Regions from separate parts of the Streptomyces sp. NPDC107538 genome, predicted to be linked through region 2. Evidence: riboswitches for the same ligand, from Rfam matches in the RefSeq annotation. Region 2 holds a riboswitch; each other region holds the start of a gene.
What was found. A riboswitch is a leader RNA that binds a small molecule or an ion and turns the genes downstream of it on or off. The one in region 2 is predicted to bind cyclic di-AMP.
Positions count from the first base shown of each region.

Region 1: another riboswitch for cyclic di-AMP. It lies ahead of ACZ7MG_RS27650 (M23 family metallopeptidase); the one in region 2 lies ahead of ACZ7MG_RS39020 (C40 family peptidase).
Region 3: another riboswitch for cyclic di-AMP. It lies ahead of ACZ7MG_RS08765 (C40 family peptidase); the one in region 2 lies ahead of ACZ7MG_RS39020 (C40 family peptidase).
Region 4: another riboswitch for cyclic di-AMP. It lies ahead of ACZ7MG_RS22555 (M23 family metallopeptidase); the one in region 2 lies ahead of ACZ7MG_RS39020 (C40 family peptidase).

Region 1 covers NZ_JBVKAY010000008.1:146,134-149,334, forward strand. Annotated here, with positions in the region: gene ACZ7MG_RS27640 (M16 family metallopeptidase) at 1-263, shown strand, start outside; gene ACZ7MG_RS27645 (M16 family metallopeptidase) at 260-1,648, shown strand; cyclic di-AMP (ydaO/yuaA leader) riboswitch at 1,885-2,058, shown strand; gene ACZ7MG_RS27650 (M23 family metallopeptidase) at 2,071-2,859, shown strand; gene ACZ7MG_RS27655 (GntR family transcriptional regulator) at 3,064-3,201, shown strand, end outside.
Region 2 covers NZ_JBVKAY010000019.1:30,942-34,142, reverse strand. Annotated here, with positions in the region: gene ACZ7MG_RS39030 (ATP-binding protein) at 55-513, shown strand; gene ACZ7MG_RS39025 (DUF6328 family protein) at 524-1,045, opposite strand; gene ACZ7MG_RS39020 (C40 family peptidase) at 1,153-1,626, opposite strand; cyclic di-AMP (ydaO/yuaA leader) riboswitch at 1,630-1,800, opposite strand; gene ACZ7MG_RS39015 (hypothetical protein) at 2,218-2,535, opposite strand; gene ACZ7MG_RS39010 (ATP-dependent Clp protease proteolytic subunit) at 2,543-3,184, opposite strand.
Region 3 covers NZ_JBVKAY010000002.1:655,664-658,864, reverse strand. Annotated here, with positions in the region: gene ACZ7MG_RS08770 (hypothetical protein) at 1-1, shown strand, start outside; gene ACZ7MG_RS08765 (C40 family peptidase) at 49-1,257, opposite strand; cyclic di-AMP (ydaO/yuaA leader) riboswitch at 1,267-1,439, opposite strand; gene pcrA (DNA helicase PcrA) at 1,681-3,201, shown strand, end outside.
Region 4 covers NZ_JBVKAY010000006.1:177,480-180,680, forward strand. Annotated here, with positions in the region: gene ACZ7MG_RS22550 (DUF6250 domain-containing protein) at 1-338, opposite strand, end outside; gene ACZ7MG_RS22555 (M23 family metallopeptidase) at 533-1,546, opposite strand; cyclic di-AMP (ydaO/yuaA leader) riboswitch at 1,551-1,709, opposite strand; gene ACZ7MG_RS22560 (alpha-galactosidase) at 2,012-3,201, opposite strand, start outside.

The DNA.
Region 1 (3,201 bases), on a different contig from region 2:
TCGGCACGGTCGCCGGCCGCGCCGACGAACTGTGCCGGTTCGCGGTCCTGTTCGGTGACCCGAAGCTCGCCCTGACCGCCGTCGACCGCGTCCTGGAGGTGACGGCCGACGAGGTCCAGGAGATCGCCAAGGCCCGCCTGCGGCCCGACAACCGCGCGGTGCTCGTGTACGAGCCCGTCGCCGCCGAAGAGGACGCCGAAGAGGAAGGCGTCGCGGCCGAGGCCGCCGAAACCACCGACGAGACCGAGGAGTCGGCGAAGTGACCGAGCTCGCGACCATGGACTTCCACCCGCAGCCCCAGGCCGGCGACGCCCGCCCCTGGGCGTTCCCGGCGCCCGAGCGCGGCACCCTGGACAACGGCCTGACCGTGCTGCGCTGCCACCGCCCCGGCCAGCAGGTCGTCGCCGTCGAGGTCGTCCTCGACGCGCCCCTGGACGCCGAGCTGGCCGGTCTCGACGGTGTCGCCACCATCATGACCAGGGCGTTCTCCGAGGGCACCGACAAGCACTCGGCCGAGGAGTTCGCCGCCGAGCTGGAGCGCTGCGGCGCCACCCTCGACTCGCACGCCGACCACCCCGGCGTACGCCTGTCCCTCGAAGTGCCCGTGTCGCGGCTGGAGAAGGCCCTCGGGCTGCTCGCCGACGCCCTGCGGGCCCCCGCGTTCGACGACAGCGAGATCGAGCGGCTGGTGGCCAACCGGCTCGACGAGATCCCGCACGAGACCGCCAGCCCCGGCCGCAGGGCCGCCAAGGAGCTCTCCCGGCAGCTGTTCCCGGCCGCCTCCCGGATGTCGCGGCCCCGCCAGGGCACCGAGGAGACCGTCGAGGGCATCGACTCCGCGGCCGTACGCGCCTTCTACGAGCGGCATGTACGCCCCGCGACGGCCACCGCCGTGATCGTCGGCGACCTCACCGGCGTCGACCTCGACGCGCTGCTCGGCGACACCCTGGGCGCGTGGACGGGCTCCCCGGCCAAGCCGAGCGCCGTGCCGTCGGTGACCGCCGACGACACCGGCCGCGTGATCATCGTGGACCGTCCGGGCTCCGTGCAGACGCAGTTGCTCATCGGCCGGGTGGGCGCCGACCGCCACGACCGGGTGTGGCCGGCCCAGGTACTCGGCACCTACTGCCTCGGCGGCACCCTCACGTCCCGGCTGGACCGCGTGCTGCGCGAGGAGAAGGGCTACACCTACGGGGTGCGCGCGTTCGGCCAGGTGCTGCGCTCCGCGCCCGACGGCTCCGGTGTCGCCATGCTCGCCATCAGCGGCTCCGTGGACACCCCGAACACCGGTCCGGCGCTCGACGACCTGTGGACGGTCCTGCGCACCCTGGCCGCCGAGGGGCTGACCGACGCCGAACGCGACGTCGCCGTACAGAACCTGGTCGGGGTCGCCCCCCTCAAGTTCGAGACGGCCGCGGCCGTGGCGAGCACGCTGGCCGACCAGGTCGAGCAGTACCTGCCGGACGACTACCAGTCGACGCTGTACCGCCAACTCGCCGCCACCGGCACCGTGGAGGCCACCGCGGCCGCCGTGAGCGCCTTCCCGGTGGACCGTCTGGTGACCGTCCTCGTCGGGGACGCCGCGCAGATCGAGGAGCCGGTCAGGGCCCTCGGAATCGGCGAAGTCACCGTCGTACCCGCCGAGTAGAGGCCGAGTAGAGGCAGGGCGGAAGCCGAGGAGAAACCGGACGGAACGGCGCACGCGCGTGAGGCCCTGGTGACTGAAGAGTCACCAGGGCCCATGTTTGTCCGTATTGATGGCGGAGGTTGCGTGTCTGACCTGTGGCGTAGTTAACAAATCCTGTGATCCGTTTGTTATTTCGAAGACGGCCCACTTAGCGTCGGTCCGGCTGTTCGTCAGATGTTCGCCGCAGCCGCGGCACCGGACAGTCATCGCCGAGTCCCCGTATGGCGCGAGCCAGGGGAGCCGGGGACCCACCGAAGTCCCTGGGGTGAATCGGGTGCCCTTCGCGAGCCACGCGAAACGGGGGGCAGCCGTAGGAGACCTTCCTGCTCCGAACCCGTCAGCTAACCCGGTAGGCGAGAGGGAAGGAAAGGACCAGCCACTTCATGGCGTTCACCCGCGCCCCCGGGAAGCACCGCCGTCCCGGCCGTGTACAGCGCACGACCACGAGGAACGTGGGCGTCGCCGCTCTCACCACCACCGGTGTCTTCGGGACCCTGGCCGGACCCGCGCTCGCCGCGGAGGAGCCCGCCGTCGAGCAGACCGGCCTGAACCAGATCATCACCCTCGGCGACACGGTCGCCGATCAGGTCGACGCACAGGCCGCCGCCCAGGAGCAGGCCGCCGAGGTGGCCGCCGTCAAGAAGAAGGCGCAGGAGGAGGCCCGCAAGGCCGCCGCCGAGAAGGCCGAGCAGGAACGTGCCGCCGCCAAGGAGCGCGAGGAGATCAAGGCCCGTGCCGCCCGCGCGGCCGAGCGCGAGCGCCTGAACACCTATGTCTCGCCCATCAGCGGCTCCTACATCTCCACCGGCTACAAGGCCGGCGGCGCCGTCTGGTCCTCCGGCAGCCACACCGGTGTCGACTTCCACGCCGCGTCCGGCACCACCGTCCTCGCGGTCGGCTCCGGCACCGTCGTCGAGGCGGGCTGGGGCGGTGCGTACGGCAACAACATCGTGATCAAGATGGTTGACGGCACGTACACCCAGTACGGCCACCTGTCGTCCATCGGCGTCTCCGTCGGCCAGACGGTCACGCCCGGCCAGCAGATCGGCCTCTCCGGGGCGACCGGCAACGTCACCGGCCCGCACCTGCACTTCGAGGCCCGGACGACCGCCGAGTACGGCTCGGACATCGACCCCGTCGCGTATCTGCGCTCGCACGGTGTGAACGTCTGACGGACCCACCGCTTTGAGGAGGCCCCGGCTCATCGAGCCGGGGCTTTCCTCGTTGTGCGTACCTGTGGTGACGTGACGTACCTCCTGTCCAAAAAATATCCCTGGATTCCGGCCCGCCATCGGAAATTCCGGCTCGCTGCAATAGAGTCGCTGGAACACACGTCAACTATCGACGTTTCACGGGGATTAAGACGGAGGTCGGTCATGCGTATTCCGGCGCACTCGGTATGCACGGCGATCCGGGATGACATCGTCGCGGGTGTCTACGAGCGCGGCAGCCGTCTCACCGAGGAACTGCTCGCCCGCCGGTACGGCGTCAGCCGGGTCCCCGTGCGCGAGGCG
Region 2 (3,201 bases):
CGAACCATCCGCTCCCTGTCGGACACCGGTCCCGTGGGAAAGGGACGCCTCGCCATGGCAGATCACCTGGAAGCATCCGTCACTCTGCCGAGCGATCCCGCCTCGGTGTCCGCGGCCCGGAACTACGTCGCCAGTGTGCTCGCCGAATGGGGCCTGCCGGGCGACACCGACATCGCGGACACCGTGCGCCTGATCGTGTCCGAACTCGCCACCAACGCCGTCCAGCACACCCTGGGCCAGTCGCCCACCTTCACGGTGGACCTCGCGCTGGACCGCGACGAGCACCTGCGCATCGGCGTCACCGACAGCCATCCACGCTTCCCGAAACGGCTGCCGGCCGCCGTCCAGCAGGACAACGGCCGGGGCATGGTCATCATCCGCTGGCTGACCGCCGAGTGCGGCGGCAGGCTGAGCGTCAGACCCACGCGGGAGGGCGGCAAGACGGTGGCGATCGAACTTCCGTGGACGGTCCCCGTGCAACCGGTCACGGCAGGCGGCCCCCAGGAGACCTGAGAGAGTCCGCTTACCGGGGGGATTCCGCGGACCTGGGGGATTTCTCGGACCCGAGGGATTTCGCGCGTCCCACCAGCTGCGGCAGCACACCCCACAGGAACACACATCCGACGAGTGTGCCGGTACCGGCGAGGATGCCGGCCGTCCGGTCGAGCGTCACATCCACGACCAGCAGGACGGATCCGGCGAAGGCGAATATCAGCACCGCCAGGCCGGTGCCTGCCAGCCGGGAGGAGACCCGGACGATGACGGGCTTGGCGTTCTGCCCGAAGAGCGAGCGGTGCAGTGCGGCCGGGGCGGTGAAGAGGGCCGCCGCGAGGACCGCGAGGAGCAGGGTGGTGACATAGGTGGCGCGCTGTACGGAGTCCAGGTCCGGGAAGCGCGGCGTGAAGGCCAGCGTCAGCAGGAACGCGAAGAGGATCTGCACCCCGGTCTGGGTGACCCGCAACTCCTGGAGCAACTCGGAGAAATTGCGGTCGGCGCGTTCGAGGGGGGTCTCGTTGCGTGCGGGGACGGTGCGTTCGTCGGCCATGGGCGGACGGGTAACCAGATCCAGCCGTGGCACGCCCGTCGGTAGCACGCCTGTCGGTAGCACGCCTGTCGGGGGCGGCGGAGCCCTCCGCCGCCCCCGACGGTGGGTCAGCGGACCCGGCCGTACCAGACGTTCTTCGTCCAGAGCTTCTGCAGCCGGACGACGTCACCCGTCTTCGGCGAGTGCCAGATCTTTCCCTTCCCCGCGTAGATACCGACGTGGTAGACGTTCGAGCCCGAGTGGAAGAAGACCAGGTCTCCGAGCTTGCGGCTGCTCGCGGAGATGTGCTTCGTCTTGTTGTACTGCTGCTGAGCAGTACGGGGCAGCTTCTTGCCCGCCTTCTTGAACGAGTAGAGCGTCAGCCCTGAGCAGTCGAACCTGCCCGGGCCCGTGGCGCCGTACTTGTAAGGGGAGCCCTTCTTGGAAGCCGCGACCTTGAGTGCCTTCGACGCCACTGTGGCGGCCTCGGCGCCGGATGCGGCGCCCGGGACCACGATGCTGCCGCTGACAGCGGCGATGGTCAGAGCCGAGGCCGTGCCGGCCCGGGTCAACAGCGACGGGACACGATTCAGCGCAGTCATGCGCAACCCTTCGTCAGCCGCCTGTGAAGGATGACCTGTCGGATTCGGGCTGGCGAAGTTGCCCGGCCGCTGACGCGGCTTCACCCCAAGGGCTGCTCGGCCCGGTCATGGCGTGACCGTTCCGGCGACCCGTCGTGCTTGGGTCCTCCACTCCTGCCGATGCACTCCTGTCGACCGGTCATCCGGGTAGCGGCAGGACTCGGCGTCCACCCGGATCGCCCCGCCGCTGCGGCGGGGGCTTGTCGTCAGGAAGGGATCTTGGCGTACGGACGTCCGAAAATCCCAACGGAACCGTGGATTTGTGGTCTTACTCACCACTCGACCGTTCGGGTGGACAGAGCCTTTTCGGCTGGTGTGTCCCACTGGTCGAGGAGGTCCGCACCAGCACCGGAATGATGCGTTCCGGCCATGTACCAGGCATGTTGCGCAACTTCACAGGTCCTCATGACGTATGGGCCGATGGGTCGATCGTGGTAGGCCGTCCGGAGGGCGCGAAACCCGGACCGGACACTCCGTCAGTAGTACGGCGAACGGCCCGCGATCGGTTCAGACGGGTGAGTCGCCCCGTCCTCGGCGGGTGAGTCGCCCGGTTCAGGCCGGTGAGTCCTCGGGCTCCGGCGGCAGGGCCACCCGGCCGGCCCGCCGCTCCCCGTCGAGAACCCGCAGAGCTCGCGCGAGCGTCGGGGCGTGCACCTCGTTCTCCCCACGCTTGTGCATCAGTTCGAGCGCCTCGCGCAGTGCGATCGCCTTGGCGACGAGCGCCTGCGCCGCACGCAACCCGCGGTACGTGTCGCCCGGACGCGCCGGATTGATCCGGCCGAGCAGATCGACCACGTCCAGGTAACGGTCGATCAGCTCCGCCTCGGCGCGGGTGAGCGCGGGCAGCGGCGGCAGTTCGGGTGGCAGCATCCGCGCCTCACCTCGCGCCGGGGAGCGTGTGCGAACCCTTACGGCTCGGGATCACCCGGTCGGCCAGGCCGTACGCCACCGCCGCCTCGGCGTCGAGGAACATGTCCCGCTCGATGTCGGCGCTGATCCGCTCCGGGCTCCGCCCCGTGTGCCGGACGAGCATCTCCTCCAGCATCCGGCGGTTGCGCGTCAACTCCTGGGCCTGGATGACCAGATCGCTCGTCTGCCCCTCGATCCGGTCGGTCACCTCCGGCTGATGGATCAGCACGCGTGCCCCCGGCAGCATGAACCGCTTGCCGGGCGTGCCCGCCGCCAGCAGCACCGCGGCGGCCGAACCCGCCTGCCCCAGACAGATGGTCTCCACGTCACAGGTGACGAAGCGGATCGTGTCGTAGAGCGCCGTCATCGCGCTGAACGAGCCGCCCGGCGAGTTGATGTAGAGCGAGATGTCGCGGTCCGGCGACTGGTACTCGAGGTGCATGAACTGCGCCATCACGTCGTTCGCCGAGGTGTCGTCGATCGGCGTCCCGAGGAACACGATCCGCTCCTCCAGCAGCTTCGAGTACGGATCCATCGTTCGGTGACCCGCACTGGTGCGCTCGGTGAACTCGGGCAGCACATGACGGGCCGACGGGCGGTTCGCGGGCATGGGAGCGCCTCCTCTGA
Region 3 (3,201 bases), on a different contig from region 2:
ACGGACCCGCCCAGCCCAGCCCCGCGCCGACCATCCGCGGCCCCGCCGCTACGCCGGTCGCACCACGCTGTGGATCGACGACTCGCCGTCGTAGAAGACCGACTCCTCGCGGACGTACGTGCCCGGCTTCGGGGCGTGGATCATCATGCCGTTGCCGATGTAGAGGCCGACGTGGCCGATGTTGTCGTAGAAGAAGATCAGGTCGCCGGGCCTGGCGTTCGCCAGGGAGACGGTGGTGCCGCTGTCGACCTGGTCGTAGGTGGTGCGGGGGAGGTCGACGCCGGCGGCCTTCCAGGCGGCCTGGGTGAGGCCGGAACAGTCGTAGGAGCCGGGGCCGGTGGCGCCCCAGACGTACGGCTTGCCGATCTGCGCGCGGGCGAAGGCGAGGGCCTTGGCGGCCTTCGAGGCGTACGTGGAGTCCTCGGCGGTGGCGGCGGTCTCGGTGGTGGTGCCGGTCGACGCCTCCGTGCCGGTGGAGGGCTTCTCCTGGACCGTCCCCTGGGTTCCCTGGGTTCCCTGGGCGCCCTGGGTCCCCTGGGCCGTCTGTGCCGCCGCCTGCTGCCGCGCGAGTTCCTCGGCCTTGCGGTCGGCCTCCTCCTGCTCGCGCTGTTCGATCGCGGCGAGCCGGGCCTTCTCCTCGGCGGTGAGGGTGGAGAGCAGTTCGCGGGCCTCGGCCAGCTTCGCCTGGACCGTGGCCTTGCGGGCCTTGAGGGTCTTCTGCGACTCGGTGAGCTGTTCGAGGCTGTCGCTCGCCTCCTGGCGCTGCTCCGTCGCCTCGGCCTGCTCGGTGACGTATGCGTCGACGGCTTCCTGCTGACGGTCCGTCAACCGGTCCATCAGCTGGTTCTGGTCGAAGTAGGCCTGCGGGTCGTCCGCCAGGAGCAGTGAGGCCTGGTCGGGGGCGGCCGCGCCGTCGCGGTACTGGGCCGCGGCGAACGAACCCAGCTCCTCCCGCGTCTCGTTGAGCTTCTCCTGGCGCTTGGCGACGGTTTCGAGGAGGGTCTCGACCTGCTTCTTCTGCTTGGTCGTCCGCTCCTTGGCCGCGTTGTAGTTCTCGGTCGCCGATCCGGCCTTGCGGTAGAGGTCGTCGACCTTCTTCTCGACTTCCTCCAGGCTCGGCTTGTCGTCGGTCGAGGGCGAGGCCGCGGCCGTCTGCGAGAGCAGGGCCACGGAGGTGAGTGCGGCGGTGGCGAGGGCGGGGGTGCGGATGCCCGCGCGCGTCCGGCCGGCCGGACGCGGCTTGCGGTGCGGCGCCATGGTTCGGCGTCTCCTTCCGTTGTCCGCCTACCGAGTTAGCTGTCGGGTTCGGGCGCAAGCTTCGGAAGGTTTGCCCTACGACCCTTGCCGCGTGCGGCGGTCGGGCCGATTCACCCCGGAGGTCGGTGGGTCCCCGGCTCCGGCGCCCACGTAAGGCGTACCGGACTCGGCGGAGGCCGTGCGGCCCGGCGACGTTCGCCGGTTGGGTCGTACGGTCCTAGGGAAGAAGCTAGCCAACTCGTGTGGCCCGTGTGAAGGTTGATGTTCGATATGCCCGATACGTTTTCGTGACCTTAGCCTCTTCGGCGCGACAGGCGGTAGGCTCGATCGCTCACCGTCGTACGGCGGTCGCGGTGCGTGGCGGATGTGGACTTCCCGGGGCGGCCTCTCGCTGTCAGTGGGGGCGCCTAGACTCGGAGAGCGATGAGCAGCCTCTTTGACGACAGCTTCCTGGCGGACCTCCAGGCCCCCCGCGGCCACGCGGAGGAGCCCCCGCCGCCGCCCGAGGACGATCACGTACCGGAGCCGCTTCCGGACGATCTGTTCGGCGGGAAGTTCGACGCGCCCCCGGACCGGGACGCGTACTACCGCGACGGCGCCCCCCGCCCCGCGATCGACGCGGCGGCGCTCCTGGACGGGCTGAACGACAACCAGCGCGCGGCCGTGGTCCACGCGGGCTCGCCCCTGCTCATCGTGGCCGGCGCCGGCTCCGGCAAGACCCGGGTGCTCACCCACCGCATCGCCCATCTGCTCGGCGAGCGGCGGGTCCATCCCGGCCAGATCCTCGCGATCACCTTCACCAACAAGGCCGCCGGCGAGATGAAGGAGCGCGTCGAGCAGCTCGTCGGACCGCGCGCCCACGCCATGTGGGTCATGACCTTCCACAGCGCCTGCGTACGGATCCTGCGGCGGGAGAGCAAGAAGCTCGGCTTCACCTCCTCCTTCTCGATCTACGACGCCGCCGACAGCAAGCGGCTGATGGCGCTCGTCTGCCGTGATCTGGACCTCGACCCCAAGCGCTTCCCGCCCAAGTCCTTCAGCGCCAAGATCTCGAACCTGAAGAACGAGCTGATCGACGAGGAGGACTTCGCCGCGCAGGCCGCCGACGGCTTCGAGAAGACCCTCGCCCAGGCCTATGCGATGTACCAGTCGCGCCTCCGCGAGGCGAACGCGCTGGACTTCGACGACCTGATCATGACGACGGTCAATCTGCTGCGCGCCTTCCCGGACGTCGCCGAGCACTACCGCCGCCGCTTCCGGCATGTCCTGGTCGACGAGTACCAGGACACCAACCACGCCCAGTACGCCCTGGTCAGAGAGCTGGTCGGCACCTCCGAGCACCCCGTCGACGTACCGCCCAACGAGTGGGACGTACCGCCCGCCGAACTCTGTGTCGTGGGTGACGCCGACCAGTCGATCTACGCCTTCCGCGGCGCGACGATCCGCAACATCCTCCAGTTCGAGGAGGACTACCCGGACGCGACGACGATCCTGCTGGAGCAGAACTACCGCTCCACGCAGACGATCCTCTCCGCGGCCAACGCGGTCATCGAGCGCAACGAGTCCCGCCGCCCGAAGAACCTGTGGACCAACGCGGGCGCGGGCGCGCGGATCACCGGCTATGTCGCCGACACCGAGCACGACGAGGCCCAGTTCGTGGCCGACGAGATAGACCGGCTGACGGACGCGGGCGACGCGAAGGCCGGAGATGTCGCGGTCTTCTATCGGACGAACGCCCAGTCCCGAGTCTTCGAAGAGGTGTTCATCCGCGTCGGCCTGCCCTACAAGGTCGTCGGCGGTGTCCGCTTCTACGAGCGCAAGGAGGTCCGGGACGTCCTCGCCTATCTGCGCGTTCTCGCCAACCCGGAGGACTCCGTCCCGCTGCGCCGTATCCTCAATGTGCCCAAGCGCGGTATCGGCGACCGCGCCGAGGCGATGATCGAC
Region 4 (3,201 bases), on a different contig from region 2:
GCGTTCCAGAAGTTGTTGAGGTCGGAGACCCGGTCGTTGGCCCCGCCCGCCGAGACGGGTGTGGCCGTGTACTCGACGGCGTACGGCCCCTCCAGCCTCCGCCTGAACCAGACCGTGGCCCCGGCCGGCACATCGACCTCCAGCACACCGCGCGCGGCCGTGACGGCGCCGCCCCGCTCCAACTCCACGGCCCACTGCCCGAGCCCGTGCCGGAAGTCGTCGGCGGCGATCAGCCGGCCGCGCCGCCGGGGCGTGTGCGCGGACGCGGTGCCCGCCGGGGCGAGCGCCGCGAGAGCGGCACCGGCCGCGAGGACTCCGAAAGCTCTACGGGTGGTCATGACGCTCCTTCGCACGGGCAGAAAGCGCTTACAAGGATCACTCTTCCCGTGTCGGGCGGCACTGTCGAGACCCCTCTCGGCCGTGCCACGGGACCGCAACACGACGACAAGGACCACGGCGGTCGGAAAACGCCGAAAGCCGGCCCCCGATTACGGGAACCGGCCTGCGGCGTGTACGGCGGACGGAGATGCCGTCAGACGCTGACGCCCTTCGAGCGGAGGTAGGCCAGCGGGTCGATGTCCGAGCCGTAGTTCGGGCTGGTCCGGATCTCGAAGTGGAGGTGCGGCCCGGTGACGTTGCCGGTGGCGCCGGAGAGGCCGATCTGCTGGCCGCCGGTCACGGACTGGCCCGCGGAGACCGAGAGCGAGGACAGGTGGGCGTACTGGGCGTAGTAGCCGTCGGCGAGCTTGATGACGACCTGGTTGCCGTACGCGCCGCCCCAGCCGGCGGAGACGACGGTGCCCGCGCCGACGGCCTTGAGGCTGGTCCCGGTCGGGGCCACGAAGTCGACGCCCGTGTGGTAGCCGCTGGACCACATGCTGCCGGCGGTCTTGTACGCGGTGCCGACGGTGGCGCCCTGGATCGGCACGCTGAAGCCGGCGCCGCTGGACGACGAGGACTGGTTGCTCGACGTGGAGGTCGACGCCTGGGTGTCCTTCGACTCCTGCTTCGCCGAGCCGGAGGACGTGGACGACTTCGAGGACTCGGAGGACTCGGCGGCCTTCGAGGACTGCGACAGCTGCGGCTTCGACGACTGCGACGAACCGCCCGAGGCGGCCTGGCCGCCGATGCTGAGCTTGAGTCCCGGGTGGATGAGCGACGGGTCGGAGCCGATCGCGGTGCGGTTGTCCGAGTACAGCTGCTTCCAGCCGCCCTCGACGTCCTGCTCGTCCGCGATCTTCGCGAGGTAGTCGCCGACCTTGACCGAGTAGGTCTTGGTCGCCGCCTTCTTGGTGGTGCTCTTCTCCGCCTGCGCGGCCTTCTCGGCCTGCTCGATCCGCGCGCCCGCCTCAGCCGCGGCCTTCTCGGCGGTGAGGGTGGCCGTCTTCTCGGACACCCCGGACACGGCGGCAGCCGGGGTCGCGGCGTGGGCGCCGGCGGCTCCGATCAGGGGCAGCGCGAGCGCCGCGCCACCGGTCCCGGCGGCGGCGATCGAGCGGGTGAAACGCTGGGACTTCGGACGGCGGTGCTTACCCTTCGCGGGCATGGCGAATTCCTCTCCGGCGCCTGCGAGGTGAGCTGTCGGGTGCGGACTGGAGATGTCCGGCCGTGCTTGCGCACGGCTTTACCCCTAGCCGTTCCGGGAACCGGAACAGGCGGTGATTCCTGTGGGTCCCCCGCTCCTGCCGTGGATCGGGTCGGTACGCGGCTCCGGTCGGCGGCAGGATTGGGCGTCCGTCCGGATTGACGCCGAACGTAAGCGACTTGTGCCCACAGAGACAACCATTGGGACTTCCTGTGCGTCTTCCTCCCTGATCCTTACATCAATCCACGATCACGCTCCGTAAAAGACCGGTCTTGGACATTTATCAACCGCCCTGGAAAAGCCCACGAATTACGTGCACATGACGACAGCGGAACGTCACGAATATGACGCTGCTCACGCCCCTACGGACCAGTAGGCTTTATTCCAGGGCTTGTTGGAATTACGGCTGCATTTCGGACAGTTCACTCAAGTGCGACGCAGGCGGATAACTGCCGCATCAAAGTCACCACGCAGCCCCGTCCGCACCCCGTGATGCAACAGCACCGCCCCTCGGTACACTTCGCCCGTTTCGCGGCATTCATACCTGCCTTCCGGGTCGAGTCCGCGCAGCCGGAGCGGGCCGAGCGGCTCGCCGTAGTGCTGGGCCTGGAGCCAGGCGAGGACCACGACCTCGTCCCCGTGGACGTACTGCACGGCGCTCAGCCCGCCCGCCGGGGGCCGCAGCCGGTAGAGATCACCACGCTGCACGACCGGCCGGATCTCCTTGTACAGCTCGACCCAGCCGCGCGCCTCGGCCAGCTCCTCCTCGGTCCACTCGGTGAGGTCACCGCCGACGCCGAGCACCCCGGCCATGGCGCTGACGAACCGGAACCGCAGCGAGCTGACCCGGCCGTTGAGCTGGTTGTTCGGGCTGTCGGTGACCCAGGCGGCCATGGCCCGGGCCGGGTGGATCTGGCTGAAGCCGTGCTGGATGGCGAGCCGGTCCAGCGGGTCGGTGTTGTCGGAGGTCCACACCTGGTCCGTCCGCGCCATCACCCCGAGGTCGATCCGGCCGCCGCCGCCCGAGCACGACTCGAAGGCCACCCCCGGGTGCGCGGCCCGCAGCCGGTCCAGCAGGGCGTAGAAGGCACGCACATGCTCGACCCACAGCTTCTGCGGATACGGCTCACCGGGCCAGCCGGCATCGGTGAAGCAGCGGTTGAAGTCCCACTTCACATAGTCGATCGGCGCGCTGGAGAGCAGTGCGTCCAGCCGCTCCCAGAGGTATTCCTGGACGTCCTCGCGGGCGAGATTGAGAACGAGCTGATTGCGCAGCTCCGTCCGCTTTCGTCCCGGTTGGAACTGTGCCCATTCGGGGTGCGCCCGGTACAGCTCGCTGTCCGGATTGACCATTTCCGGCTCGACCCAGATACCGAACTGCATCCCGAGGGCGTGCACATAGTCGGCGAGCGGCTTGAGCCCCTTGGGGAAGCGGTCCGGATTGGGCGCCCAGTCGCCGAGCCCGGCGCGGTCGCTCGTACGGTTCCCGAACCAGCCGTCGTCCACCACGAACAGCTCGACCCCGATGGCCGCCGCCGCCCGCGCCAGCGTCCCCTGCTGGTCCTCGGAGATGTCGAACTCGGTGGCCTCCCAGGAGTTGAAGAGCACCGGCCGGT